DNA from 3 places in the Pseudalkalibacillus sp. NRS-1564 genome. Region 3 is predicted to be linked to each of the others. Evidence: riboswitches for the same ligand, from Rfam matches in the RefSeq annotation. Region 3 holds a riboswitch; each other region holds the start of a gene.
The links. A riboswitch is a leader RNA that binds a small molecule or an ion and turns the genes downstream of it on or off. The one in region 3 is predicted to bind lysine.

Region 1 (10,420 bases), on a different contig from region 3:
ATCATCGTGGCTGATCGCTTTCATTTTTGTCGCTACATCTATTGGGCATTAGAGCGTGTACGAAGAAGAGTTCAACAGAATTTCCATGATTATGACCGTAAAAAGTGCAAGCGAATGAAGCATGTTTTTTACAAGCGATATGAGCAGTTGAGTGAGAAACAAAAGTGGTATCTGGACCGTTACCTTGGATTATCCGAGGAATTACGAAAGGCTTACGAGTTAAAAGAAGCGTTTCGAAGCTGGTTTGAGGAAGCGAAACGAATCGGTCAAGAGAATCCTAACCAAGTTAAACAGTCTCTGTATAATTACTACAAAACGGTTGAAGCAGCGAATATGAAGGAGTTCAGACAAGCCGTTCAAACACTTAAGAACTGGCAACCAGAAGTCCTGAATAGTTTTGCCTTGAACTATAATAATGGTTTTATCGAGGGTTTAAACAATCAAACGAAGGTCATTAAGCGAAATGCCTTTGGTTTTAAGCGATATGACCGCTTACGAAGAAAGATCCTTTTACATCATCAGTACAAAAAAATTCGTCATTTTCAACTAGGATAAGGAGTAGGAGATAAATCTCCTACCCCAACATTTGATTTAGAACCACATTTAATAGCTTGATTTTGGCTCTTTCTAGGAAATTGTCCATACTTCTCTTCTCCGTGGCATATACATGAAGAAGAGAAGGGAGGGTTCATGTTGTTTCGAACTCGTAGAAAATTCTTTAGAAAGGGGCCGCTTCCCTTTCGATATGTTTTTGTCATCTCCTTTATTATTTTTATCTTTACTACTGTTCAAGGATTATGGATTGTTAATAAAGGAATTGAACCAAGCTTAATCAGTATTGCTGAAACAAAAACACGTCAAGTTGCTGCGCAAGCAATAAATGATGCCATTTCAAAGAAGATCGCAGACGGTATTGACGTTGAGAATTTAATTATCGTTCATGGTAATGATTCCGAAAAAGTACCAAGTTATAGCTTTAACTCGCAAGTTTATAATCGATTGATCTCAGAGGCCACAGAACGAGTTCAAACTTACTTAGATTATGTTGAAGCTGGTGATTTAGATAAGCTGGAAACCTTTAAGAATGATATAGATATCGATTACGAAGGTACCGAAAATCAACAAGGAATCGTATACTCCATACCTTTAGGGATGGCTACAAATAATGTTCTTCTTTCAAATTTTGGGCCGAGGATTCCAGTACGGTTTGAAATGATTGGAGATGTGGTCTCTAATATTGATACAAAGGTGAAAGAAACGGGAATTAACAACACGTATCTTGAAGTGTATATCAATATTAAAGTTGAGATGAACGTAATTATTCCTTTCTCTACAAAGAATACTGAAGTTTCGAACTCTGTAAAAATTGGAGATTTATTTATTCAGGGAGACGTTCCTTATTATTATAATGGTGATAATGGAAATGGTGGAAATCCATCGATCGTTTTGCCGAAGCCAGATTAAGAAAAGGAGGCCATTAACCAGCTTCAATGTTCAATGTCGATAGCTAAAAAAATGGTTCCCTTCTAATAGAAATATCTCTGGAATAATCTACAATTGCACAAACAACGAAAGTAAGGTATACTTTAAAACTGAACTTAATATTGTTCCTTATCTTATACGATGAGGTAGAGGAGCAGATCCTCATGAGTACGTGTTGGGAGAATGACACCAATGATCAGCATCGAAAGGGAGATCTGCCGAAGCATAAATAACGGTCACATTATTTGTGTTGGGGCGACATTGAAGAAGTGTCGAACTGTCATTATGAGTCTAACTTGTAATGGAGAACTACTGATCGGGGTGGACACTTAACATTGACTCGGTGAAGCGAGCAATGATAGGACCAATCCTATCATTGCTCGCTTTTTTGCGTTCAAACACGACGAGAAGGCTGAGGGATAGGCGTCCATTCCGGTTATGATGACCAATCATATATTAGGAGGATATTCATGGAGAATTCAGTTCTATCCATTATTCCACCACTCGTAGCTTTGCTAATGGTAGTGGTGACTAGAAAAGTGCTTCCTTCTTTAGGAGTAGGCATTATTCTTGGTGCGCTAATGATCAACAATTGGAGTGTACCAAATTCATTAGAAGAAATTTATACAATCGTAAAAGGGATCTTCATTGATTCCGAGAGCGGTGGTTTAAATACTTGGAACATGTACATTATTTTCTTCCTGCTTTTATTAGGGATGACGACGGCCTTTATTTCGATATCAGGTGGAAGTCGCGCATTTGGCGAGTGGGCCATGAAACGCGTGAAAACAAGAGTAGGCGCACAGATTGTCACAGCGGTATTTGGTATTATTATTTTTATTGATGATTACTTTAATTCGCTCGCAGTTGGGAACGTAAGTAGACCGATTACGGACAGGCACAATGTTTCAAGGGCAAAGCTTGCCTATATCATTGATTCAACTGCAGCACCAATGTGTATTATTTCACCTATTTCAAGCTGGGGCGCTTATATCATCGCGTTAATTGGTGGTGTATTAGCAACGCATAGCATTACAGGTGTTGGCGCGTTAGAAGCTTTTATAAGAATGATTCCAATGAATTTGTATGCTCTCTTTGCACTTGCGATGGTGTTCTTTGTTAGTTATTTTGACATTAATCTTAAGGCAATGAGAGTACATGAAGACCGTGCACAGAAAACAGGAGAAGTGCTTGATCCGAATCAAGGTGCCGTACCTGGTCAAACATCAGGACTACCTGAAAGTGAGAAGGGGAAAGTAGCTGATCTTGCATGGCCTATTATTATGCTAATTGCTGGTACTGTGACGTTTATGGTCATCACAGGAATTCAGGCTGTTAGCGGAACGGATACAGCCGTGACAGCTTTGTCTGTCTTTGAAAATACAGACGTTGCTGCTTCTCTCCTTTATGGTGGAATCATTGGACTTATAACTTCTCTCCTCTTCTTCTTTCCAAAACGAATGGGTGGAGCGGTTCTTGGAAAAGGAATTTGGGAAGGCATTAAATCAATGCTTCCAGCCGTATACATTCTTTTCTTTGCATGGACATTGATTGAAATTATCGGCTCACTAGGGACTGGTAAGTATCTTGCAGGACTTGTTAATGACCACATTGTGATTGGCTTCTTACCAGCTATTTTGTTCCTACTTGCAGGTGTTATGGCGTTTGCAACGGGAACTTCGTGGGGAACATTTGGCATTATGCTTCCGATCGCAGGAGAGATTGCTGCTGCTACGGATCCTACCTACATGCTTCCTGTACTTGCCGCTGTTCTTGCAGGAGCTGTATTTGGAGATCACTGCTCACCAATTTCGGATACAACAATTCTTTCTTCAACAGGCGCGGGTAGTCACCATATCGATCATGTGATGACACAGTTGCCTTATGCATTGCTCGTTGCAGGTATTTCGTTACTAGGATATCTGGTTCTTGGCTTTACTGGTAGTTCCATTCTTGGTCTTGTGGCAACAGCGATTCTATTCGGATTATTAATTTTCATGCTAAAAGGAAAATATGCCAACAGACCAGTTGAAATGGCAAATCATTAATCAAACAGGAGGATATTCCTCCTGTTTTTTTATGTATTTTCACAAAAATAGAGAGATTTATATAGAAAATTGAACGATTCATACGAAAAATGTAAAAAGATTGTTTTGACAAGGACATACGTACTAGATATACTATAAACAAAATAATCTGAATTTACTTAAAAGTCTTAACCTTTTTCTGGAAGGGGGCTTATGGTGAAAAAGGTTAACATTTGTCTAAGGGGGTAATTTATTTGGAAAATCGTGCGCAATGGGGGACAAGGGCTGGTTTTATATTAGCCGCAGTTGGTTCAGCAATAGGTCTAGGGAACATTTGGAGATTTCCGGCCGTAGCCTATGACAACGGTGGTGGAGCATTTTTTATTCCTTATTTATTTGCATTATTAACAGCCGGAATCCCAATTCTTATTCTTGAATTTACATTGGGTCATAAATTCCGTGGATCCGCACCACTTTCGTTCTTTCGAATGAATAAGAAGATGGAATGGCTTGGGTGGTGGGGCGTTATCGTTGCATTCGTCATCTCCACATACTACGCGGTAATTATTGCGTGGGCCATCTCTTATAGCTATTTTGCATTTAATCAAAGTTGGGGTTCTGATACAGAAGCATTCCTCTTCAATGATTATCTGAAATTAACGGTTGATCCTGGACAAACAGGTAGTATCGTACCAGGCGTATTTCTCCCATTAATTGCAGTATGGATCATTACACTTGGCGTACTTCTTGCAGGTGTTAAAAAGGGAATTGAGCGTGCTAATAAAATTTTCATTCCTACATTAATTGTTCTTTTCTTAATCATTGTGATTCGAGCAGTGACACTGCCTGGTGCTGCTGAAGGTCTAAATGCATTCTTTACACCGAATTTTGACAGTATTACTTCAGGAAGTGTTTGGGTTGCTGCATACGGACAAATTTTCTTCAGTTTATCCATTGCTTTTGCTATTATGATTACTTATTCTAGTTACTTACCTAAGAAATCAGATATTACGAATAACGCGTTTATTACTGGTTTTGGTAACTCGGCGTTTGAGCTTCTAGCAGGTATCGGGGTATTCTCAGCGCTTGGATTTATGGCTCAGCAGCAGGGGCTTAGCGTTGGCGAAGTAGTGAGCGGTGGCGTAGGACTAGCCTTCGTTGTCTTCCCGCAAATAATCAATGAGTTTCCAGCTTTGAACGGGTTGTTCGGATTCTTATTCTTTGCTTCACTTGTACTTGCAGGTTTGTCTTCACTGATTTCTATTTCCGAAACATATGTTGCAGGTGTTTCTGAGAAGTTCGGAATTTCTTGTACGAAAGCTGTTCTAATTGGTGGAGGGATTTCCTCTATTATCTCGATTCTGTTTGCAACGCAAGGCGGATTGTTCTTCCTTGACGCAGCTGATTACTTTATTAACCAGTTCGGAATTGCCTTTGTAGGACTAGTGGAGGTGGTTGTTGTAGCATGGGTACTTCGTGAGCTTAATACGCTTGAGTCACATGCAAACGGCATTTCAGACATTTCACTGAAGTACTGGTGGAAAGCTTGTCTTGGAGTCATTACTCCTCTCGTACTTGGTTATATGATGTTCGATCTCTTTAAGACAAATCTTCTTCGTCAGTTTGATACACCGACTGGGAACTATGAAGGCTACTCAAACGGCTTTATTCTTTATAGTGGCTGGGCTGTCGCAGGATTCGCCCTTCTGGTTGGAATTCTATTCAGCCTAAAGAAATGGGATGCGAAAGCTGAACAGCAAAAGTATAAGGAGGTAAGCTAATATGGGTGGTAGCGCGATTTTCATGATGGTAGTTGGAATGGTTATTATATGGGGTGGTCTTGCGGCTAGCATTTTGAATGCTGTAAGAGTATCAAAAAAACAATAGAACATAAAAAGAAGAACTAGCGAGCTAGTTCTTCTTTTTTGCTTACTTTTTGTTGCGTATTCGTTCCTGTCGTTCCCAGAGCCTCAACGAAGGATAGGGATCATACGACCATTCTGTTCTTCCGTTGTCTTTATAGATGCCATAGTGAAGATGTGGCGGGAACTTTCCAGCCGTTCCTTTTGGTCCATATCCAGAGCTACCAACATACCCAATGATTTCACCTGGCTGTACAACATGACCTTTCTCAATGCCTTTTTCAAACCCATTTAGGTGAGCATAGTAGTGGTAATTGCCATCGATATCCCGAATCCCGATCCGCCATCCACCGTATTCATTCCATCCCTTCGTTTCGACAGTTCCGTAACTTGTCGCTTTCACTCCAACACCATAAGAAGCGAAAATATCCGTTCCTTCGTGAATTCGAAGTCCGCCCCAGCCACGTCGATCGCCCCAAGTGCTTCGGTAACTATAGTTTGCGTGAAGTGGTACGGGAAAAGCATGCTTATCGAGTTTAAGCGTTTTGAATGTATGATAAACAGCACTATTACTTGTAATCGTCCTTACTGCCTGGTCACGATGATAATAGTCCCAAAGACCAATTTGAATATCTTCTAAAGAACTTCCATACTGTTGTATGAAAGACCCAATTGTATAAAGTAGATCTTCGTCATTAGTACGCTCGGCTTTGCCATCTCCATTGCCATCGAGGCCAATTCCATTAAAGAACGATATCGAGATAGGGTCGTGATCTTCTTTATTTGGATTCGTACTCCCAGACCATTTCTCAGGCGTAATATAGATAGCTATTGCACCTTTTTCACGAGGAATATCTTTTTGTGAGCGCCTAATGCTTCGTTCATATTGATCAATACCAGCATAGATGTACCAGGGGACTTGTGTGACGGCTTCCATCTTATGAAATAACATCTTCCGTTCGCTTCTTAGTTTATCTTCGTCTATATCAGCAGCTCGAACGTTTATAGGGATGAGGAAGAAAAGAATAAGGATAAGAAAACTATATTTTCTCAAGTGTTTCTTCTCCTTTCGTAATTTGTCATTACCCTTAGTTTGGTTTTCCGTGCGTAAATCATTAGAACTAAATAATGGAAGGTCTAAAGTCTTAATCCTCAATAGATTCACACTTTTTATAGAAATGAATGAGTTACCTATGGTATTCTTTATTACAGAAAAGTAATAGGTGAGGTGAGTGTAGTGAGTAAGAAAGAAGAATATTTAAGAAAACCAGAGTGGTTGAAAATAAAACTAAATACAAACGAAAATTATAAAGGCTTAAAAAAGATGATGCGCGAGAAAAAGTTACATACGGTCTGTGAGGAAGCGCGTTGTCCGAATATTCATGAATGTTGGGCTGTTCGTAAGACGGCAACCTTTATGATTCTTGGTGATGTTTGTACTCGTGCATGCCGTTTCTGTGCAGTAAAAACTGGTCTTCCAACTGAGCTTGATTGGGCAGAGCCTGAACGCGTTGCGGATTCCGTTGAACAGATGGGACTAAAACACGTGGTCATTACCGCTGTAGCGCGAGATGATTTAAAAGATGGTGGCGCGGCTGTTTTTGCTGAAACCGTACGTGCTATTCGTCGTAAAAATCCGTTCTGTTCGATCGAAGTTCTTCCATCAGACATGGGTGGCCAATATGAAGCGCTTGAAACACTCATGGATGCGAAACCGGATATTATGAACCACAATATTGAAACAGTGGAGCGCCTAACGCCAAGAGTGAGAGCACGCGCGAAATATCGTCGTACACTAGAGTTTCTTCAGCGTGCAAAAGAAATGAATCCTGAGATTCCGACTAAATCCAGCATCATGCTAGGATTAGGTGAAACAAAAGAGGAAATCATTCAAACACTTGATGATCTTCGTGCACATGATGTTGATATTGTTACACTTGGGCAATATTTACAACCATCGAAAAAGCATTTAAAAGTAGAAAAATACTGGACGCCTCAAGAGTTTCTTGAGCTCAAAGATATTGCGTTAGAAAAAGGCTTTAAACACTGTGAATCTGGTCCAATGGTTCGTTCGTCTTATCATGCTGATGAGCAAGTCAATGCAGCCAAGCAAGCTTCGAAGTAATGGATAAGTAATAATAAAGATAAAAAATCGGCCTTTATCGGGCCGATTTTTTTACTTCGACATCATTTCTTTTCCATCTGTATCATTTAAGTCTTCATTCATTTCGCCCTTCATCTCACCGTTCTCGTTCTCTCCATCACTTACCTTTTTCCCTTGTGGCGCTTTCTTCATTTTGGCAATCGTTTCTTCTATGCTCTTCTCGAGTTCTCCATTTGCAGTGGAGGCATTTTGATATCGCTCGACCTCAGCAATCATTCCTTCTTCGTCAGAAACATAGACATGATAATATCTTGGAATGACAGAAAGAGCCGTTTTCTTTACTTGATCTGCAGTGGCATCACGATCTTTTGTTGTTGTTTTATAGCCAATGAGAACTTCTTCATCTGTTACTAGCGTTGCGACATCACTGACATAAGGTAAAACAATTGCCATTGAACCGATCATATCCGACATACGATCACGATCAAGGTAGGCTATGTTCTCGGGTTGTTTTTGAGAATTCATGTTGTTAGTATTTCGTGTATGACGCACATATCCAAAGCCACCCTTTTTGGACTTTTCCTGAGAATTAGCGGTGTTCATACCGTATTCATCGGGATCCGTTTTAACAGGTGTTAAATCTGCGTGGTCAAAGGAATCTGTCGCATTTTCTCCCTGGCATGCCCCAAGTCCTAATACGAGTGGCAGTATGAGCAGAATTTGTTTTTTCAATAACATTCACCTCCATACTGTTATCATGACCGAACTCTGTTCCTTTTTTACTGGTATTACTTGGACAAATCGAATAAAAAAGGTATCATAAGACTAATGAGCCCATTTTGAAATGAGGGATAAAGAATGATAAAAGTAAATCAACATACGTTTGAGTTGATGAAGGATGAAAGAGAAGGTTGGAACGAAGAAGCTTTTCTTGCTCGATATAGTGAGATTTTGGATAAATATGATTACATTGTTGGGGATTGGGGCTATGGTCAGCTTAGATTAAAAGGATTCTTTGAGGACCGTAACCAAAAAGCAACTTTCGATACAAAATTCAGCACGGTGCTTGATTATTTATATGAATACTGCAACTTCGGCTGCCCTTATTTTGTATTAAAGAAGCAGAAGAAGGAAAAACCGAAGAAACAACAACAAGAAGCATAAGCCCTATGGGCTTATGCTTTGTATGGTTTTTCGGAGTCTTTTTCTGGATCATCGTGTGGTGGATGTGAGCCAGGGTCCTGACGAGGTAAATGTTGGTGAAGATTTTTATTTTCGTAATTAAATGCACTATAGGAACGCTGCCCTTCTCGCCAAGGTGAGGTTTTACCGAGCTTTTTATTCACCGGTGAACCGTATGGACCTTCTGGCGTATCTTCAGGGAGGACGTAATTTCGCCCTTTCTCTACGTTAGCGAAGTCTTGATAATCTTCTTCATCAAACATGAATAAACACCACCTTTAGGAGGTAGTGTATTCATTGTCTGATAAAATATTAGTGACTTAAGACTTCTCTCAAGAAGTTGCGAAGTTCTTCAGCATCTTCTTCATTGAGAGAGTAGGCATGCTCGAGATTTCCAGGCTCATTTAGATCATCGTGGCCGATAATTGCAAATTTGCCTCCTTGAATATCGAGGACTAACGATTTTCCATAAAAGCGATCTGATTTTACAATACAAAGGTCAAACCGATGATTGCTTCCCATAAAGCAGACGAACCTGGCTTCAGTGGCCTCCTGTTCGTCGTAGATGAGTCGTTCATCTTCCATCATAGCACCCTCCTTTTCTAGTTAACGCTATCATACCATCTTATGAGGCGTTCTCATACAAGCTTTCATTAGAAAATGTAAGCCGTTGCATTTTAAGATATGATAAAATGTAGAGAAGTATTTAATACCGTTTCAGAAAATGGTGATTGAATCATAAGTGTTAGAGGCAGGTGCATGAGTATGTATTTTGTGGATCGTAAGAAAATAGAAGAACAGCTGGTTTATTTCGATAAAATGATTGTTCTCATGAAGGAAAGTTCTTTTCAAACAGAACTTCATTTTCTCGGATTAGAGCGAATTCATCACGTTGTCATTGAGAGCATGATTGACGTAGGGAACAGCATCATTGATGGATTCATTATGCGAGATCCCGGGAGCTATGAAGATATTATTGAAATCCTAGCTGATGAAAAAGTAATATCAACTGAAAATACTATTATGTTAAAAGAAGTCGTGGGCATGAGAAAACCACTAATGCAGCAATATGTTATGCTTGATCATGAAGCATTGGAGCAAAATCTTCGGAAAAACCTCAGTGCACTAGAGCAGTTTCCTACTGATATAAGAACATACTTAAATCAAGAATTAGGGGCTGTTTCAGCTTTTCTTCCAGATAATGAAGATTGATGTTAAGGTAAACACACATTGTAAAGAAAGTAAGGTGTTTTTGATGAAAAGAGTAAGAAACGAGCAGCTGACATCTTTCATTCAAAACCCGAATATATGAACCGCTTTCATCAATGAAAGCGGTTTTCTTATGGATTGGATAAGTAGAAGGAGGATAAAAAGAACATGAAAAACTATAAAGGCTATTTAATTGATCTAGATGGTACGATGTATCGGGGCACTGAAAAAATTCACGAAGCAGTCGAGTTCGTGAAGCGTTTAAAGGAAGCAAATATTCCCTATTTATTTGTGACGAACAATTCATCAAAACGGAAAGAACAAGTTTCTGGTAAGCTTGAGGCGTTTGGTGTACCATGTACGCCAGATCACGTGTTTACAACAAGCATGGCAACAGCAAGTTATATCTCTAATAAGAAGCAAGATGCTTCGGTTTATGTGATTGGAGAAGAAGGCATTCGCGATGCCTTAACGGATGAAGGTTTAATGATTCAAGACGACAATCCAGACTATGTTGTCGTTGGGATTGACCGTTCAATCACATACGAAAAATT
Region 2 (10,420 bases), on a different contig from region 3:
CTTGCGGCCATGTTTTGTGTGTCCCCCTTTTAAGTTGTTAAGCTACCATCTGCCAGTGCATTTTTTTCTAATAAAGAAGTCTTTGCATGCACAGAAATCATCGCTTTCTGTCGATTATATTGTGACATACCCATTGTACTCCCATCATTTAGGACCGTCAAGAAAACGTGTACATTTAGATTTTTCAAAATTCCCTTGCAACACCTGCGTATATCTCAATTGAATACGCTTTCTATATATATAAATTCTATCTATGGTGCTATGGAGGATTTGTCGATAAAACGTTATAATTATTTTGTAGAAAAGCTGGGAGGAATTTATGTTTAAGAAGCGCACAAACTCGATTGATTATAGTCATGAAATAGAAACAACTGCTTTTGGATATGAATTTTATAGAGAAGTTCTTATTCCTGAACTTCTTGGTAGTGAACAGCCGGCTGTTTTATATTGGACTGGAAAAGAAATGGCTAGGCAATTCCCGCTCTCCACTCGAGAAGAGATCGAGGATTTTTTTCAGCGTGCTGGATGGGGTAAATTATCAATTGCACAAGAAAAAAAGAATGAAGTAACGTTTGATCTTCAGTCAGCTCTTATCACTGAGCGAAGAAATACTAGTCGAAATGCTTGTTATCAACTAGAAGCAGGTTTTCTTGCTGAACAATATCAAAATATGCTTCGTTGCATCGCTGAAGCCTATGAAACTGATAAAAAGAATGAAATTCAAATCACAGTAAAATGGGACCCAAAAGATCAGATTGAATAGAAAGGAGACCACATGTGGTCTCCTTTTTGATTACATTTGTTTAACAGGGGTTCTTTCATCTAGTTGAAATTTATCGTGTAGCGACTCAATAGCATAAATCATTTTATCTTCTGGAACGATCGTTGACACTTTGATTTCTGATGTACTCACCATCTTCATTTCTACCCCGTGTTCAGCAAGTACTTCAAACATTTGTGCCGCAACGCCAGGGTTAGAAATCATACCTGATCCTACTATGGATACCTTAGCAAGTTCTGATTCGTGATAAATATGTTCGTAGGGAAGTTTCACTTTAATGCGACGGAGCACATCAAGAGTTAATTCAAGAGAGGCTGTTTCAATTGAGAATGAGATACTCGTTGTATTTTTCTCTCCTGTACTTTGAATGATCACATCTACATTAATACCATTTGCCGCAAGAGATGAGAACAAGGAAGGAAGTGTTGTAATCTCATTCGGCAAACCTGAAATTGTTATTTTTGTTACATTACTTTCAAAAGCCAGACCTCTAACCACCAAATTTTGTTCCATTGATACGACCTCCTCAATTAGCGTTCCAGGTTCATTCGTAAAGCTCGAGCGGACCTCAAGCAAGATGTTATAGTTTTTTGCAAACTCAACCGCTCTAGGATGTAAGACACCAGCCCCAAGGTTAGCAAGTTCAAGCATTTCATCATAAGAAATCGTAGAAAGCTTTCTTGCACCTTTCACATATCGAGGATCTGTCGTATACACGCCATCCACATCTGTATATATCTCACAACGATCCGCTTTAAGAGCTGCTGCAATCGCCACAGCTGTTGTATCGGAACCACCACGCCCTAGCGTCGCGATGTTAGACGTATCAGTTAGCCCCTGGAATCCTGCTACAATCACAATTTTCCCTTCAGCAAGGTGTTGATTCATACGTGATGCATCAATATCGAGGATTCTGGCATTGCCGTGAAGCGACTCTGTTTTAATTCCTGCTTGCCAGCCAGTTAATGAAATAGCATCGTACCCTTCTTCATTTAATGCCATTGAAAGAAGCGCTGTTGTTACTTGTTCTCCAGTCGTTAGAAGCATATCAAGCTCTCTTGCAGACGGTGTAGCTGTTATCCCTTTTGATAATCCTAAAAGCTCATCCGTTGTTTTGCCCATCGCTGAAACAACCGCAACAACCTCATCTCCATTATTTACAGCTTCCATAAGCCTTTTGGAAACATTTTTGATTTTCTCTACATCTCCAACAGACGTACCTCCGAATTTCAATACGCGTAGTCCCACTCTCTCCATCCTTTCTTTCATGCAGCTCGTTATCCCTCATAGTGCGTAATCATCGCACGTTACAAACACTCACTAACTAAGAGTCGAAATGGATATTAAAAAACTCGGCCACTCACCAGATTGAAATAGCGATAGCCTTCATTTTTTATACTTTAAACTTGTAAAGCGTTTATTAAAGTATAAAAAAACAACAATGAGAAAAACCTCACTGTTGTTTTCATAACAAATCCAAGAAAACGTCCCTTTGTGAGATAGTTCTCCATCCAATTCCCGGGTAGGTATTGGATGACAGCTCTGCACTTATTCAATACAGATCCAGCTTCAGACGGATAAGCGTCTTTCCACTTCGGCAAATCCCCCTTTCAGCTCCTATCACTGAGTCTTAACACTCTTCAGTAAGCTTATTATTGGTTTTTGCGCCTCTACCATCACTTCAACTTTCGAAGTGTGGAACTATTAAATTTCACTCATTATAACGAACTTACGTGAATGCCGCAACATGTTCTTACAAATTAATTTGATTGACTTTCAAATCGAGCGACTACTTCCTCTGCAACATTCATTGGTAGTCCTGCGTTGTGTAAGTCTTCAACGCTTGCTTCTTTCATCTTTTTGATCGATCCAAAATGATTTAGCAGCTTCTTTTTTCTCTTCTCTCCGATACCGGGAATATCATCAAGACTTGACTTAAGCATCGATTTTCCTCGAAGCTGTCGATGAAACGTAATCGCAAATCGGTGTACTTCATCTTGAATCCTTTGCAACAGGTAGAATTCCTGACTATTTCTTGGTAGATAAACAGCTTCAGGAGGATCACCAATAAGAAGATGAGACGTTTTATGTTTCTCATCTTTCGTCAGCGAGCAAACCGGTATGTCCAGACCAAGCTCATTCTCGAGCACATCCTGTGACGCCTGTATTTGAGCTATTCCGCCGTCAATAATAATTAAGTCAGGAAGCGGACCATTTTCCTTAAGCATTCTTGAATATCTTCTTCTCACAACCTCTTTCATAGAACCTACATCGTTTGGTCCTTCCACTGTTTTGATTTTGTACTTGCGATACTCATTTTTCTTTGGCTTTCCATCAAGAAAAACAACCATAGCGGATACAGGGTTCGTGCCCTGAATGTTCGAGTTATCAAAAGCTTCAATTCTGAGCGGAGCTTCTATATTAAGCTTTTCTCCCAAGTTGTCAACAGCATCAATCGTTCTTTTCTCGTCGCGTTCAATTAATGAAAATTTCTCATTAATGGCAATGGTCGCATTCTTCATTGTAAGCTCGACAAGCTCTTTTTTCTTGCCTCTTTTTGGCTGGTGAACTGGAATTTGTAGAAGTTCTTCTACCATTTGAGCATTAACCTGCTGAGGAAGCAATACTTCTTTTGGCTTAGGATGATTTTGTTGAAGATAGAACTGACCGATATAAGTTAAGAAATCTTCTTCAGCATCATTATAGAAAGGGAAAAGTGAAACATCTCTCTCAATTAACTTCCCTTGTCGTACAAAGAAAACTTGAACACACATCCATCCTTTGTCGAAACTATATCCAAAAATATCCCGATCAATACCATCGTTAGATTGGATCTTTTGCACTTCCATAACTTTATCAATATGAAACATTAAATCACGAAACTCTTTTGCTCGCTCGAAATCCATATTCTCAGATGCTGTGGTCATCTTTCTTTCTATGTCTTCTTTAACTTCCTGGTGACCTCCGTTTAGAAAACGCGTAATCCCGTCAATCATCTCTTTATTTTGCTCTTTAGAGACGTCGTTGACACATGGAGCCAAACACTGGCCTATATGATAATAAAGACAGACGCGATCAGGCATTTTACGACATTTACGTAAAGGATATAGTCGGTCCAAAAGCTTCTTTGTTGCACTAGCTGCATAAGCATTCGGATATGGACCAAAATACTTACCTTTATCTTTTTTTATTTTACGTGTCGTAATTAAGCGGGGCTGTTCTTCTGCCGTTATTTTTATATAAGGATAGCTTTTATCATCTTTAAGCATCACATTATATTTCGGATCATGTTTTTTGATTAAATTAAGTTCAAGAATAAGAGCTTCAAGATTTGTGGAGGTTACGATATACTCAAAATCACGTATTTCACTTACAAGCCGCTGCGTTTTTCCATCGTGTGATCCACTAAAATAAGATCTGACTCTATTTTTTAGCACCTTTGCCTTCCCAACATAAATAATCGTTCCCTGGCGATCTTTCATTAAATAACACCCGGGCTGGTCAGGAAGGATTGCTAGCTTATTTTTAAGATGTTGTTCCATGCTGCCTCACCTCACTACTCCTTTTCAAGGCGTATCTATGTTCCCCTCTCATTGTAACACATTACCTCAATTTTCTATTATCTTAATAACTCATATAAAACAATGTCATGATAGACAGGATCATACAATGTGGAGGATTGGAATTCTTTGACCTTTTTGATCTGACCATCCATCGATATATTCTGTTTCTTAAATCCATCGAGAACCTGTCCTGTTAAAAATACGCGATGCTCATCATAATATTGAAGATCAGATAGAAAGGTTGAATACGTATAAATTTGTTCATGTTCAAATGACACCTTGTTATAGGACATTACCCTAGTTTCTTCCCAAGTATACACAATGACCGGCTCGTTAATTTGCTCTACATAATCCATCAATTGATAAACAGCTGCTGGATCGTTTGCTTCTTTCATTGTTGAATAGGAAACAAGTGATTGTATGCTAATCATTACGGCTAAACCAAGCATTATTTTCGTTGAGTTATTACCCTGTCTTCCTAACCCTATCCAGAGAAATCCTAGCATTATTATCCCAGGTAGAGGCAGGATATGTCTTGGCTTATCAATGTTTTGTGCCAAAAGGGCCCATAGAAAATAGCTAAATGCCATAGCGACAAATGCCCATCCAAACCATGAAATTTCTCGCAATGTTCTCCCACTATTTTTCACCCCTTGGAAGATCATGAACGTAAAAAAGGTTAGATATAGTAGTAAAATCATTAGCGATTGACCGCTAAGACCTGTCCAAACTATATTATTCAATATCAGATGTGATATTCGTTCCAAAAGTGGGGCTGAGGCTGAAACCGCAGTTCCACCCCACTCTTCAAAGTGACCTTCAGAGAACCCAAAGGCTAGCTGTAAAAATGCAGCTACGCCACCTTCAGAAGCAGCAAGACCCCCTACCCAAATTAATTGAAAGATGACGGCTATACCGACCTGGGTGAGTAAAAATAAACTGTAGGATTTAATGGACTTATGCTGCTTTTTTCTCTGTATTAATAGTAGTAGAAGGCCGACACCAAAAGGTAAATAAGATAAACGAACTCCTAAAAGTAAACTAAACAACAAAGAAGCGACATCGATGCTCGTGAATGAATGTTCGCGATGAAATGCTTTTTGCAAACTCCATAAGTACCACCATAGAATAGCCACCGCTGCCGCCTCGCTCATCGGTTGAATGGTTAACACGTTGACAAATACCATTGATTGAATAAGAGCTACTGATGCCATACTAAGTGTTTTTGAAAGAAAAGAGCGACTAACTGCATATGCTGGATACATAGAAAGCGACATTAATAGTCCATTCCATAACGTTAAAGCCTCAACGGGATTTCCTATCCATTTATTTAACAACATCCCACCTAGAATAAAATAGGGATATCCGGGAAAGTGAGGTTGCATGGCAAATAAATCAAATCGATTTAGGGCTAGTGAGAAATCGACTTGATCCCAAGAACGTGGTAACTCAGTTGCATAGGCGGTTCTCCACCAAATAATCAACAAGATACTGCTCATTGAAATCAGCCAGATGAGTATTTTAATGCTTCTAGCTCGTATAAGGTATCTACCTGATCGATCCAATCCTAATCATCCTTTATAATTCTTGGTATGGGTCATACGTTAATCTATCCTTTTTAAATACCTCCGATGAAAAAAAGTACAAGACGAAGAATTTCGCCTTGCACTTTGGAAATTTATTTAACTGTCGATTGCTTCATTTCGTTTGTCGCTTTAAAAATCGCTTTACTCGGTTCTTTCACTTCTGATTTTACAGGTTCATTCTTTGAGTTCACAAGAAGATAAATCACTGCAAAATAACCAACGTACGCGATGATTTCTTCAATGGAAGGCATTGAAGAGTAACCGAACAACGCTTTAAAGAAAATTCCAATGTCTCCTGAGAGAAGAGGTGCCACACCATGATCACGAACATAATGCGCGTAGTCAATCGGATGTTCTGGCAAGAACCATGTAAGATCGTATACATGAGGCATTACGCTACCAATTAGTTTAATATCCTGCATCATCGAAATTCCCTGTACAAATAAGCCACCGGCAATAAGTACAATAAAGATTCCAGTAATCTTAAAGAACGATTTAAGCGGAATGCGCATCGTGCCCTTAAAGAAAAAGTACGATACAGTGGAAGCAATCAAGATTCCAGTAATCGCTCCCCATCCTTCAAATCCTTTACCAATATCGCCACCAGTAATTGCAGCAAAGAAAAATACGGTTTCTACACCTTCACGAAGGACAACGAGAAAAGAATGAATGACCATACCTACCACGTTACCCGTTGTAATGTATTCCGTCATTTTCCCTTCTGTCTTTCCTTTAAGATTGCGACTATGTGAAGCCATCCAAAATACCATTTGAGTTAATAATACGGCGGAGATTAGCATAATGGAAATTTTCAGGTAAATCTCGCTTCCCATCGCTGCGAACCCGGTGAAAACAACCTGGAACAACATGGCTACGCCTACACTTGCAACTACAGCAAGCCCAGCACCTAACCAGACATATTTATTATACTGGCACTGTCCCATTCGTTTCATATAGGTAGTTATGATTCCAATTATGAGAAGCGCTTCAAGTACTTCTCTGAACATGATCAGTAATGCCTGAATTTCCATTAAACTTTCCCCTTTCCGTAAACAAAGATTTTAGGAGCGTCGCCGTTTTCTTGTTGTGTAAATTACTACTCCTGCAATCACAACGATGAGAATAACGATTGGCACCCAATTCGATAGCTGACCGAGATCAGTCCAATCCGTTTTTTCACTACCAGCGCTTTCATCCTCTGTTGCACTTTCTCCAAAGTGACCAATTTCAACTGATTTCATATCAAAATGATTTTTTAGTCCATCAAGTATAACTTTCTTACTTTCAGCGTATTTCTCTTCATCTGAATCTTTCTCCCCCACTCCAAAAAGGCCAGGGTTACCAAGCGAATCAAGCAATACCTCAAATTCATTCTTTATCTTTTCATCAAGTTCGGGATTCGTTTGTTTTACCACGGGAGAGAGCGTTTTATATGTGGCATCTGCTTTGCCAACTAGCTTTCTTGTTGTATCATATTCTTCAAAATCTGTTTCAGCGTTTTCAAGTCGACGTGAAATATTTAAGACCAGGACTTGCTGCATATTCGTTATAACAGCTTCCTTGTCTTCGTTGTCTAGCTCCTTTTGAACAGCTTGAACCGCATCTTCACCCATATGTAATTGAATTTCGTCTTTAACGGAAGCAAAAATTTTATTCGCTTCTGCAAAATTCGGAGGAGATTCATTAAGTTTTGCAGACATCTCACTGTATGCTTCAGCTACTTTCTCTTCGGTTGGGTCACCATAAGAGTATGCACTGGCAAGATCAGGAACTGCTAGTATACAAATTAGTGTCATTATTAATGCTGATGACAGAATACGTTTTATCATTTGAAATATCCTCCTCATTGATAATGATAATGATTATCACCATTGAAGTCAATAACAGATCTGCAATTAGTGTGACTTTTCTGCCACCATACTTGTCATGTGTCCAGGCAAGATTTTATGCGCACTATAGTCAATCGACACCTTTTGAACTGGTCGCATCATTTCTTTCAAAATAGCCGGTAAAACAGATGTTAAATACGCTTTAAACTTAATATATGATTCACCAGTAGATCGAACCTGGTACGTAATTGGAACTTCTTTAACTCTAAATCCTTTTCGAACAAGGTTTAATGTAATGACTTGTGCATAGTTGTAGTCATGAATGATTTCTCCATGCTCCATAGCTTGTCTAGAGAAAACTCTCATCCCAGACTGACCATCATAAATCCACCTTTGTAAAAGAAGGGACTGAATAAATGTAAAACAATAATTGCCTAAACGACGATGAAGTCGCATCCCATCAATCGTACCTTTAAAACGAGAACCCATCACATAGTCTGCCTCCCCTTTGAATAGAGGTTCGAGAAGGTCAGCTAATTGCCAGGCAGGGTATTCATTATCCGCGTCAAGCATCACACCTATGTCAGCACCTAATTCTACAGAATAGGAAAGCCCCTTTCGAACTGCGGCACCAAGACCCTGATTGTTATCAAAAGAATAAATATAGTTAGCTCCAGCCTTTTTAGCTACTTCTACTGTCCGATCTGTTGAGCCATCATCGATCACGAGAACGCTCACCTGAACAGAAGGATGAATACTTCTGGGAATTTGCTTAATCACTTCTCCAATGGCATGCTCTTCATTATGCGCGGGTAAAAAAACAATCACATGCTGTTTCATTTGATAATGTCTTCCTTCCTATCCTGAAGCGCTTCTTCTAGTATCGCTCCTCTACTATGTGAAGGGATAGGGGCACCTAATAAATGAGCAACGGTTGGCGCTACTGAAGTAAGACTATGCCTTTCTTCTACAATTTTCCCCTTTTCGATAAATGGCCCATTCATAAAGAATGGAACAAATCGTTCTCCTTCATCTAGATGACCATGTCCCCCAATGCCATCTGCTTGTCCATGATCGGCACAAACAATGAGTGTTGTATTTTCCATAAACCCATTCACTTCAAGAAAACCAACGTAATCTTCCACTAATTTATCAGCTTCTTCAATTTTTTGAATGTAATCATCATACAAGACTCCTCTCGCATGACCAGTTTGGTCGGTCCCAATAAGCTGTACAGTGAAAAAGTCAGGGTTTTTATCTAACATAATCTGACGAGCGCCCTCCATAATTTTCGTATCAGCCACATCGTTATTCATAACTGCCGTTACAGTATCTACGTCATCTCCCATAGCATCAACAAGGTGGGCAATACCGAGTAACCTTCCTGTTTTCCCAACTTTTCTTAACGAATCAAAGATCGTCTCTACTTTCACGCCAAGATTCCAAACCATATTGGACTTAATACCATGCTCAAGAGGATATGTACCTGTCATCATCGAGGAGAAGCAAACAACTGTACGCGCAGGGTATACCGTCTCCATTTGACTGTATTCTGTCCCATTTTTCTTTAATGAATCAAGAAAAGGCGTATTGGCTTCCTGGAATCGTTCTTTTCGCATTCCATCGATTACAATCATAATGACACGCTCATTAGTCGACGTAGGTGGCACAGCTTTCGTATAATCTGATTTAATTGCGGGCTTCCAGTCAAATAAGTAATGGTGAAGAATAAAACTAAATAACCAAATTCCTGCATAAAAGAAAACAAGAGTCGTCCATTCAAAAGTCATTTCATTCTTTACTGAAGAGTCAATAACCATCACCCATAATGGTAGAATTAATAAAAACTTCGGAAGTTGTTCTTGCGCGTTACCACTAGTAGAATCACTATTCTTAAGCACTAACTTCCAAAAACGAGTGAAGTTAAGCCAGCTCGTTCCAATTCGAAGATGGTAATAGAATGTTCCCCAGAAAAAGACAGTAAAGAAAAAATAGAGACCTATACCTAGCATGGCTACTTGAAGTGAAAATGAATCAAAAATCAGCAGGTACCCAATTAGAGGCATCCATAAATAATTTCGTAAAAATAATGGGTAATCATAAACGTAGTAGAGTACTAAAAGAGGCAATACGACGCCTAGTCCAACAAAGAAAGCCCCCCAGAACTCTATAGAAGTCCATTGTGAAATGTAAAATAACAAAATTGTCCCTGTAACAAAGATTGGTGTAAATGGCTTACCTTCATTTAACAGATTCCAGCATCTTGCTGCTATCTTTTCAAAGCCTGACGCTTGTTTCATGATGTTTCTCCTTTCTTATTCATAAACGACTTCAACTCCTGTAATCGAAGAGGATAAAGATAGAACGCCACTAATCCAGCGCCAAAAGAATAAATATACTTAAATGCATGCGTGACAATCGCAATTGAAAGGGCTTCTTCCCATCCGAAACCTACCCGATTAAGTGAAAAGCTCATCACACTTTCGTAAGTCGCAAAGCCACCTGGAGCTAATTGAAAGACACCAGATCCGACTGATAATGATGTAACCCACATGGCATCTGAATATGTAAACAGATGTCCAATAAGACTCGCTACGCTAAATACGACGATTCCTTCAGCTACCCAGCTTATACAAGATAGCGTTAGAACAAGCACCATAT
Region 3 (10,420 bases):
CAAATGCAATTGTTCCTTTTTTCATAAATAAATCCTCCTGCACTAACAATTTTCTTAAAAGCTCTTTCATTATAGCACAGACTGAAGCTGTTCCATATCATTTATGCTTTTCAACTATTATTTTGATATAATCGCTTGTTTTAATGGCAAATCATGTCGAACTAAATCCTCGTATGACTCTCTCTCAACAACAAGGTTGGCCTCACCATTTTCAACAAAGACAACAGCTGATCTTGGTAATCTATTGTAGTTATTTGCCATGGAATAACCATATGCCCCCGTTGAAAAAACAGCCATCGTATCACCAGCAATCGCTCGCTGTAACTGGCAATCCCAAATTAACATATCACCTGATTCACAACACTTTCCTGCTACAGAGTATAGGTGGTCTTTTGCTTCATTCATTCGATTTGCTATTGTGGCTTCATATTTTGCCTGATAGAGAGCAGGGCGTAAATTATCCGTCATCCCTCCATCTACAGCGAGGTAATGTCGCAACTCTGGAACATTTTTGTGTGAACCAACCGTATATAACGTCATTCCAGCTTCTCCTACTAGTGAACGACCAGGTTCAATCCAGATCTCAGGCATGTTCATTTGCCCTGTTACCTGATTTCTGATTGTTTCAATCATAGCTTCGATGTAGTTCCCTACTGGTAATGGGTGATCTTCACTCGTATATCGGATTCCAAATCCTCCACCAAGGTTAAGGACTTCAGGCTCAAAACCATAGGCATCATACCATGTTGTAAGATAGCTATAAATCTTTTCAATAGCCATTACAAAACCATTTGTTTCAAAAATTTGTGAGCCTATATGACAATGAAGTCCAAGAAGATGAACAGCACTCATTTTTGTTACATCCAATATCGCGCGTTCTACCTGACCACTCTGTAAATCAAAACCAAATTTAGAATCTTCTTGGCCTGTTAAAATATAATCATGCGTATGTGCTTCAATACCTGGTGTTATACGCAACAGCACATTAGCTTTCACATTTTTTTCTTCTGCAATTTGCTCAAGGAGAGATAATTCGTAAAAATTATCAACAACGAAGCAACCTATTTCTGCATCAAGCGCCATTCTAATTTCAGATTCACTTTTGTTATTTCCATGAAAATGAATACGCTCCACGGGGAAACCTGCCTTCAAAGCAGTATAAAGCTCTCCACCGGATACAACATCCAAACTTAATCCTTCTTCTTCTGCAAGTTGGATCATTGCCATACATGAAAAGGCCTTACTAGCATAAGCTACTTGATAGTTTACATTCTCACGTTCAAAGGCACTTCGAAACGCCCTTGCTTTGTCTCGAATCATAGCCACATCATAAACATATAACGCAGTGCCAAATTTTTTTCCTAATTGGACCGTATCGATCCCTCCAACTGTTAAATGCCCCTCTTCTGAAACTGCAGATGTACCGTATAAATTCACAATCATTTCTCCCCTCTCGCTTATATAAATGCGAGCTCCCTCCACACAATAAGAAAAACAGCCAACTTTATAGATAGGCTGTTTTCTCCGTATCCTCACGAGTTGGATTAGCTCACCACTGAAAGAAATTCATCCTCCAGTGACAGTCTGCAACTTATTCAGCAGCAGCCCAGCAAGAAAAGGATGGGTCCTTTCTCACTTCGGCAAATTGACCTTTCTGATATCGTCTTCGCATTCCATTCTATGCTCAGATATCTTACTCATTCGTTTTGCGCCTCTATCCCCATTACGTTCAATGAGGTCTATTCAATTAAGAAATAAATTATCATACTTTTTAAGATTCGGCAAGTGGTTTGTCCGGCTGCTTCGTTTCATTCTGGGGCTCTGTAATACTTGGACGCAATTTTGTCAAAGGAACAGAAACGCGAATTAGCACTTGAATAAACGCTTTTGCATTAAAAGGAATGAATGGCCATAAATAAGGTGTATTTAATGGCTTTAAGGCGACTAGGAAGAGAATAATAGCTGTCACGCCTATTATATATCCTGGAACTCTGAAGAAAAAGACAAGGAAAAGTAGTAATAATCTAACTAGTTTGTTCGCTATTGATAACTCATAACTTGGCGTTGCGTAAGAACCTATAGCCGCAATAGAAACATACAGAATAACTTCTGGAACAAATAATCCTACATCGATGGCAATTTGACCAATTAATACAGCCGCAATTAAACCCATCGCTGTAGAAAGCGGGGTAGGCGTATGAATGGCGGCCATTCTCAGTGTTTCGATCCCAATTTCTGCAAGAATGATTTGAATAAATATCGGCACATTCGTTTCATCATTTGGCCCAATAAAATCAATCGATTTAGGCAACAACCCAGGTTCATATACCGCCAATAACCACAGGGGAAGTAACAATAGCGCTGCTAGCATTCCTCCAAAGCGGACCCATCTCAAGAATGCACCTGGTAATGGAGCTTCCCTGTATTCTTCTGCATGTTGAACATGGTGGAAAAAGGTTGTTGGCGTAATAATAACACTCGGAGAAGTATCGACGATAATCAAGACATGCCCTTCTAACAAATGGGATGCGGCTACATCTGGCCTTTCCGTATATCGTACAAGTGGAAAAGGATTTCCCGCCTGATGCACTAAAAACTCTTCAACAGTTTTATCAGCCATAGGAATACCATCAATATTAATTTCTTTTAGTTTTTTCTTAATGATTTCAACTAAGTTTGGGTTAGCTACATCCTGAATATAAGTGATACACACATCCGTTTTGGAACGCTCTCCGATTTGAAATATTTCATTACGCAAACGACCATCTCTAATACGCCTTCTAGTAAGTGCAGTATTCTCAATAATATTTTCTGTGAAACCGTCTCTAGAACCTCTGATCACTTTCTCAGTGTCTGGCTCTTGAGGCGTTCTACCTGGATACTTTCGAACATCAATAATGTAAGCAATCTCTTCGCCTTCCATAAATACAGCGATCAGTCCAGAAAGAACTTGATCGACGACCTCATCGAACGTCTCTACTTTTGTTACTTGCTGATGGGGTAAATGATTATGGATAACTTGCTCGAATTTAACGGTCAAGCGATGATGATCATCTAATTCCATCAATTCACGCATGATTTCAACAATGATTGATGTATCACATAAACCAGTACAATAATAGAATTGTATTTCTTTATTCAAAATCTTGAGTTTACGTACACCTACGTCAAAACTTTCCCCAATGCCAATTGATTTTTTCAAGAAGTCTTCATTTTCTTTTAATTTTTTAAATATTTTTTGTTTGTTATTCATTTTTGTTGTCATAGAAACCGCTCCTTTCAAGCAGAATTTGAACGGCTTTCAATGTTATAGGCGACCCAACCTCCGGATCATCAAGCCCAGACATTTTACCTATATCACCGACACCTATAATAATTGGGACATTCAGTTTATCTAAAATAGATACAGTATCCCCATCTATTCTCCCGGCTTCCATATCAGCAAATCCATTCTTATCAACACCGAAATGCGTTAATTCACCATCCCTGTCGATGGAAACATCTACTCTCGTCCATTCAGAGAAGTGTGTTCTCGAGGCAACTGCAATCGCACCAAGTAGTTCAACATCTTCATCCTCAGCCACAGCCTGCATCGCTAGTTCTCCATAACCTTCACCCGGAAAACCACTGTCATCAAACATTACAAAGATTGGATCGTGTGGAGCTTCTTTAATTAGGGAAACAATTTCATAACCAGCAAGCGGGGTTGGATTTCCTGCTGATTGGCTAATGCATCTCCCGCCAATATCCGAAGCCACTTTTTCAATTGCTTTTTGCGCGTAAAGATCTCCATCAGTAACGAAAATAACCCGCCGCTTGTTCAATTCATTCACCCCTTTGGCTTGAATATAATGGCTATGATAAATCCGAAAACAATAGCTGATGAAATTCCAGCTGAAGTTAACTGAAATATCCCCATTGCAATGCCTATAAATCCATGTTCCTCTCCTTGCTGCATCGCCCCATGTAGCAAGGAATGCCCAAAGCTCGTAATTGGGACTGTCGCACCTGCTCCTGCGAATTCAATCAGTCGATCGTATATACCAAAACCGTCAAGAATCGCTCCAGTCACCACAAAAGATGACATTACATGAGCAGGCGTTAATCTAAAAATATCGAGCAATAACTGACCAACAACACAAATGGCTCCTCCTACTGCAAAAGCAATGAAGTATTCCACTATTCCTCACCTCCAACTCGCTCAAAAACCACTGCATGAGCGATAGCAGGCATACTTTCTTTCTGTTGCACCATAACGGGGCTATGCAAGCATCCTGTAGCAGTAACTAGAATTTTTGAATACTTCCCTTGTTTTAGAAGCTCAATGAGATGACCATACGTAACAACCGCCGAACAGGCACACCCGCTTCCACCTGCGAATACTTCCTTCTGATCAGGTCGATAGATCATTAACCCACAGTCATTATGATTATTAGTAATGTCAAACCCTTTCTCAAGCAATAAATCACGAACAATCGGAGAACCAACTGCAGATAAATCTCCAGTAACAATTAAGTCATAATCTGAAGGTTTTACATTTAGGTCCTCAAAATGTGTGGCCAATGTATCTGCTGCCGCTGGCGCCATCGCACTCCCCATATCAAACGGATCCTTGATTCCCCAGTCAACTACTCTTCCAATCGTTGCCGCAGAGATTTGAATGTCCGATAACTCCTGACTAACTAACGCAGCTCCAGCACCAGTTACAGTTGATGTCGCAGTACCAGGTTTCTGACCTCCATATTCTGTTGGATAACGGAACTGTCTTTCAGCAGTTGCATTGTGGCTACTCACTCCAGCAATAGCCCTCTCAGCAAAACCACCATCAACTAGAGAAGATGCAATCGCTAGGGATTCCATGGATGTCGAGCATGCTCCAAAAACACCTAGAAAAGGAATATGATTAGACCTTGCTGTATAAGTTGCGCTTACGATTTGATTTAATAGATCACCCGCTACAAAAACATCAACTTGATCAGGAGCTAATTCTTTTTTCTTCAAACAACTCATTACTGCATCTTCTAACAATTTTCTTTCAGCAAGCTCCCAATTTGCCTGATTACAATGAAGGTTAGCATAGGTCACATCAAAAGAATTTCCAAATGGACCTTCTGCTTCCTTTGGGCCTGTTGCTGTACCTACTGATTGTAAATAAACATTTGAAAAACTCCATGTTTGCTTTCCTGATTTCATACAGGTTCTCTCCTTATATCAGGGCTTTAAAAACCATTCTGACCATCCCTACAATGTAAGCCGCAACGACGCCAAACACGATGACTGAGCCAGCAAGTTTAAACATATTGGTTGCTATACCAAGTACAATCCCTTCGCTTTTATGCTCGAGAGCAGCACTAGTAATCGAATTAGCGAAGCCTGTAACTGGTACAGCTGAACCTGCTCCCGCAAATTGACCAAGCCTGTCATACCAACCGAAAGCCGTTAATAAAGCTGCGATCAATATGAGAGTGGCTACAGTCGGGTTTCCAGCATTTTCTTTAGAAAAATCAAAGACATTGATATAGAAATTCTGAACACCTTGCCCGAACATACAAATAAACCCGCCTACAACAAACGCTTTTATGCAGTTGAAAAAATACGGCGGCTTTGGCTGATACTCTTTAATGTTCTGACTATACTTTTCCTGATCGTTTAATGATTTTTTCATTACTTGATCCCTCCATCCACAAAAATTGTCCAATGAAACAATGATCCGAATACTTTACCAAGTACTATAGCCATTAGTAAAACCAAAATTTTATCTATAAACCCAATCCGTTTCGTTAATATTGGCAAGACATTAAGTACTTCTGTTAATGCTGCTGCTAACATCCCAATAAATATACCTGCACCGAGTCCAATTGGGATCACTACAAATTTGGGCAGGCCAAGAGTTGGATTTCTTAACGATAACCAACTTGCCACTACAGCACCTACAATGATCCCCCATTCATAAAAACGAATGAGGTGTAACGTTTTGGACAATTGAGTGAGCCTGGGGATAATGCCAAGAACTGAAAGAAATGCAACAAATCCAGCCCCAACCGCAATCCCTTCAGCAAATCCGATTAACATCACTAAGAGAAATTGAGCATTCATGGTTTCGAATTTCCGTTTTCTTCGTTCTCATGAACGATTACATATTGATCAAGGTCCTGTTGATAATTAAACATTTCCACTTCAAGTGGGCTAGGTTCTTCGTTAAACCGCTTTTTGAAAAGATGGTTAAAGAACAGGACCATCCCAATTCCAAGTCCAAATGAGTATGGTACTTGTAGAAGCAGTGGTTTTGGATTGTCGATTCCAGTCACAATTTTATATATTTGCTGATGAACCTCTCTCATACTGACGTCTTCATGAAAATTCATAATAGCGAGGGCCGCACCAATAAATAATAAAAACCAGATAAGAACAAAATAAACGGGTGCTAATTTCTTCTTTGGATACTGAACTTCTACAATCGTTTGTGTAGGACCGACTACTTGAATCTCAACGTTTTCCATTTCGCTATGGATGGACATAATGACTTTCATAACATCGATTACGACTAAGTTCTTATCCTCTTTCGTCACATGGTAAATCTGGATATTCTCCACCTTACTACAACAAGAATCTTCTCCTATGAGCTGAGCAATATCACCAATCAATAACTTCTTATTAGGTGGTACTTTCTTTTTTTGCCTAAGTCGAAGATATATTATCTGACTATCCATGATCCTCCACCTCCTTATTCAAGGGGCATATTGGTTATAGTATGTTTCTACCAAATGACTCTCATTCTTTAGCAACCTAAGTACCATTAATTCCCTAGAAGTTTGGGTCCTTTTTATATCATCCATTCATTAATCTTAGTGATAGCTCTATTATTATTCTGGTAAAAAAATCCTTTGCAAACAAAAAAGAACAGAATGAGCTATTTGCTCATCTGTTCTTTAATTTGTTTTAATATTTTCTTTTCAAGTCTCGATACTTGAACTTGAGAAATCCCCAGTCTTTCTGCCACTTCAGACTGAGTTTGATCTTTGTAATACCTTAAATAAACAATTAGTCTCTCACGATTATCAAGATACTGCAATGCTTCCTTAAGGGCTAATTTATCAAACCAAGCACTATCTGTATGATCGGCAATTTGGTCGAGTAAAGTGATAGGATCTCCATCGTTTTCATAAACCGTTTCATGAATAGAAGTTGGTGCCCTTACAGCTTCTTGTGCCATGACAACTTCTTCCGGCGTGACTTCTATTCGTTCTGCAATTTCATTAATTGTCGGCGTTCTGCCGAGCGTTTTCGATAACTCATCCTTCGCTTTCCTAACTTTATTGCCGGTTTCTTTAAGGGATCGACTCACTTTCACTGTTCCATCATCTCTAATGAAGCGCTGAATTTCCCCGATAATCATTGGTACCGCATAGGTGGAGAATTTCACATCGTAACTTAGATCGAACTTATCCACGGATTTTAACAAACCAATACAACCGATCTGAAACAGGTCATCCGCTTCATACCCTCTATTTAGAAATCGCTGCACAACGGACCAGACGAGACGCATATTCTTTTGAACAATGAGGTCTCTGGCTCCCTGGTCCCCATTCTGGCTTTGTTTAATCAATTCCTTCACTTCATCAGGCTTCAGTTGCGACTGCTTCCCTTTTCTAACCTCCACGTCCATATGCAGGTCCCCTTAATTACATAGCGCTTTATTTTTTGATAGATACTTCATTAAGTGAATGGTCGTACCCTGGCCACTTGCAGACTCCACTTTGACCTCATCCATAAAATTCTCCATAATTGTAAAGCCCATCCCTGATCGTTCTAGTTCAGGCTTTGTTGTAAACAAAGGTTGTCTTGCTTCCTCAAGGTCAAGAATTCCCATTCCATGGTCACGAATGGTTAAATTGACCGTGTCGTCATTTAACTCGACCGAAATGTAAACCTTCTCTTCAGAATTTTGCTCATATCCATGAATAATGGCATTTGTAACAGCTTCCGATACAACTGTCTTGATTTCAGTAAGTTCATCAACAGTTGGATCGAGCTGCGCAATAAAAGCTGCTACAGTTACACGAGCAAATGATTCATTTTGACTGAGCGCAGAGAACTCGATATCCATACGATTCCTCATTATGCCACCCCCAAAGTAGCGAGGGCATGCTGCTCATCAGCCTCAAGCCTCACAATTTTAAAGAGACCTGACATTTCAAATAATCTCTTAACAGGTGGAGAGATTGAACATACGACCATTTCTCCTCCAAAACTCTTCACTTTATTGTACCGCCCTAGAATAACACCGAGACCTGAACTATCCATGAATGAAAGACCTTCTAGACTTAGCACAATATGTTCAATTTTACGCTCTTCAATAATCGAATCTACCCTGTCTCTTAGTTCTTCTGATGTATGATGATCCAACTCTCCATCAAGACGAATCAAAAGAACGGGATGGCGCACTTCAAGATTGATCGAAAGACTCACGTCACATTCCTCCTCATGTTTGCTTGTGAGTTTTTTCTCTCTTTACAGGGTTAATTCCTTCTTCGTGACAAAACTAGTGAGATTTCGATGAAAGAGGTGATCACTTGACAGTTTGAGTAGGCGCTTTGGCGAACTGTGCAGCTGTTCGTTTCATCAGCTGCCACCAGGAAGCTTTTTGAATGTCTTTGGCTGCAATAACCGGAGATGTAGCTGTCACATGACCATCTATTTTCACAGACAACTCACCTACCTCTTCCCCTTTCTTAACAGGTGTTTCTATATTCTTATTGACTTTGATGCTTGTTGTAATTTTACCGTTTTCTTGCCCTTTCTTAAGAAGAACGGAAACTCGCTCAGATGTTACAACAGACATGGTAGGTTGATCTCCTTTATTTACCTTTACTTCTTTCACGATGTTGTTTCGATCGAATAACTTATGTGTTTTATATTGAGAAAATGCATAATCAAACAGTTTAGTAATATCTGCATTACGTACTTTTGGAGATGGAGCACCCATTACAACGGCCACCACTCGCATGTCATCTCTTTTCGCCGTTGCCGTAAGACAATACTTTGCTTCACTTGTAAATCCTGTCTTCAACCCATCTACACCAGGATAAAATTTAACAAGCTTATTAGTGTTAACGAGCCAGAATTTCTTATCTGTATCCTGCCTCAGGTAGTCTTCATATAATCCAGTATATTTTGTAATCAATTCATATTTAAGAAGCTCTTTAGCCATAAGGGCCATATCATTTGCAGTGGAATAATGACCTTCCGCTGGTAATCCAGTAGGATTTACAAAATGAGTGTTTTTGAGTCCCATTGATTTTGCTTTTGCATTCATCGAATTAACAAATTCTTCTTCCGAACCAGCGATCGCTTCAGCCATTGCTACCGAAGCATCATTACCGGAAGCAATTGCAATACCTTTTAACATATCGTTAACCGTCATTTCTTCCCCTGCCTCAAGAAAAATCTGTGAACCACCCATCGAAGCAGCATATTCACTTGCTCTAACTTTCTGATCGAGGCTTATTTTTCCACTTTCAATCGCTTCCATAATTAAGATCATGGTCATGATTTTAGTCATACTTGCAGGAGGAAGCTTTTTATCACTATCTTTTTCAAACAATACTTCACCTGTATCTCGCTCAATCAAAATAGCGGAAGAAGAATTCTCTGCGATTTTTAGCTTTGCTTCTTCTGCATGCGCAAAAGAAGGAACAATAAGAGTTACTCCCAGCAAGAAGGCGAGCGCTGTTGCAACAACTTTCATTGGTGATCCCTCCATTCTTAGTATTACAAGGATTTCCAACATCTTGGAAAAATATACGAATTCTATATCCTCTATTGATAATCGCATTCACTCTCCTTAAATCTTTTCACGGATGTATACACATGGACATGTTAATGAAGTAGTTGATTATTGCCTTAATTACGCTCTGAGATGAAGATGTCACGTGAATGAGCCAAAAAGATAAGCTCACATAGCTAAACACATAAAAAAAAGAAGCCTCCCAAAAGAGACTTCTCAAGATACTATCTTTTTTTATTAGTTAATAACTTTATAAATTAGCTGTGGCTTTTCAGCAGCTTGCTTAGAAAGAGTATAAGCTTCATTAATTTTATCGATTGAGTTCTGAACGTCTTCTTCATCACTGTGAAGAACAACTAGTGCTTCGCCTTTCTCCACTTTATCGCCGACTTTTTTCTTCAGGGTGATCCCAACACCGTGATTAATTTGATCGTCTTTTGTCGCTCTTCCTGCACCAAGATACATAGCAGCAACACCAACAGATTCAGCATCAATTTCTGTTACATACCCATCTTGATGTGCCGAAACTTCAATATCATGCTTTGCCTGTGGAAGTTTAGAAAGATCATCAATGACGGATACATCCCCACCTTGAGCTTGAACGAGCGTTCTAAATGATTCAAACGCTTTTCC

Region 1: it holds a riboswitch for lysine, as region 3 does, so the genes downstream of both, ACIFPW_RS02610 (Na+/H+ antiporter NhaC family protein) here and lysA (diaminopimelate decarboxylase) in region 3, are expected to answer to the same signal.
Region 2: it holds a riboswitch for lysine, as region 3 does, so the genes downstream of both, ACIFPW_RS10170 (aspartate kinase) here and lysA (diaminopimelate decarboxylase) in region 3, are expected to answer to the same signal.

The regions. Positions count from the first base shown of each region.
Region 1 covers NZ_JBITPM010000005.1:115,536-125,955, reverse strand. Annotated here, with positions in the region: partial or broken gene ACIFPW_RS02620 (ISL3 family transposase) at 1-555, shown strand, start outside; gene yunB (sporulation protein YunB) at 694-1,464, shown strand; lysine riboswitch at 1,622-1,802, shown strand; gene ACIFPW_RS02610 (Na+/H+ antiporter NhaC family protein) at 1,953-3,530, shown strand; gene ACIFPW_RS02605 (sodium-dependent transporter) at 3,764-5,290, shown strand; gene ACIFPW_RS02600 (methionine/alanine import family NSS transporter small subunit) at 5,292-5,396, shown strand; gene ACIFPW_RS02595 (M23 family metallopeptidase) at 5,439-6,425, opposite strand; gene lipA (lipoyl synthase) at 6,609-7,496, shown strand; gene ACIFPW_RS02585 (YhcN/YlaJ family sporulation lipoprotein) at 7,548-8,207, opposite strand; gene ACIFPW_RS02580 (YutD family protein) at 8,334-8,639, shown strand; gene ACIFPW_RS02575 (hypothetical protein) at 8,651-8,920, opposite strand; gene ACIFPW_RS02570 (DUF3055 domain-containing protein) at 8,970-9,242, opposite strand; gene ACIFPW_RS02565 (DUF86 domain-containing protein) at 9,423-9,869, shown strand; gene ACIFPW_RS02560 (TIGR01457 family HAD-type hydrolase) at 10,035-10,420, shown strand, end outside.
Region 2 covers NZ_JBITPM010000019.1:33,293-43,712, reverse strand. Annotated here, with positions in the region: gene ACIFPW_RS10180 (succinate dehydrogenase cytochrome b558 subunit) at 1-11, opposite strand, end outside; gene ACIFPW_RS10175 (YslB family protein) at 320-763, shown strand; gene ACIFPW_RS10170 (aspartate kinase) at 794-2,029, opposite strand; lysine riboswitch at 2,274-2,462, opposite strand; gene uvrC (excinuclease ABC subunit UvrC) at 2,542-4,323, opposite strand; gene ACIFPW_RS10160 (hypothetical protein) at 4,401-5,909, opposite strand; gene ACIFPW_RS10155 (FTR1 family iron permease) at 6,023-6,961, opposite strand; gene ACIFPW_RS10150 (hypothetical protein) at 6,992-7,759, opposite strand; gene ACIFPW_RS10145 (glycosyltransferase family 2 protein) at 7,826-8,599, opposite strand; gene ACIFPW_RS10140 (alkaline phosphatase family protein) at 8,596-10,059, opposite strand; gene ACIFPW_RS10135 (lysylphosphatidylglycerol synthase transmembrane domain-containing protein) at 10,056-10,420, opposite strand, start outside.
Region 3 covers NZ_JBITPM010000038.1:66,743-77,162, reverse strand. Annotated here, with positions in the region: gene ACIFPW_RS17245 (peptidylprolyl isomerase) at 1-25, opposite strand, end outside; gene lysA (diaminopimelate decarboxylase) at 118-1,437, opposite strand; lysine riboswitch at 1,538-1,725, opposite strand; gene ACIFPW_RS17235 (spore germination protein) at 1,772-3,265, opposite strand; gene ACIFPW_RS17230 (stage V sporulation protein AE) at 3,246-3,824, opposite strand; gene spoVAE (stage V sporulation protein AE) at 3,830-4,180, opposite strand; gene spoVAD (stage V sporulation protein AD) at 4,180-5,193, opposite strand; gene spoVAC (stage V sporulation protein AC) at 5,207-5,665, opposite strand; gene ACIFPW_RS17210 (stage V sporulation protein AB) at 5,665-6,096, opposite strand; gene ACIFPW_RS17205 (stage V sporulation protein AA) at 6,093-6,710, opposite strand; gene sigF (RNA polymerase sporulation sigma factor SigF) at 6,911-7,666, opposite strand; gene spoIIAB (anti-sigma F factor) at 7,679-8,119, opposite strand; gene spoIIAA (anti-sigma F factor antagonist) at 8,119-8,469, opposite strand; gene ACIFPW_RS17185 (D-alanyl-D-alanine carboxypeptidase family protein) at 8,570-9,748, opposite strand; gene ACIFPW_RS17180 (pyrimidine-nucleoside phosphorylase) at 10,025-10,420, opposite strand, start outside.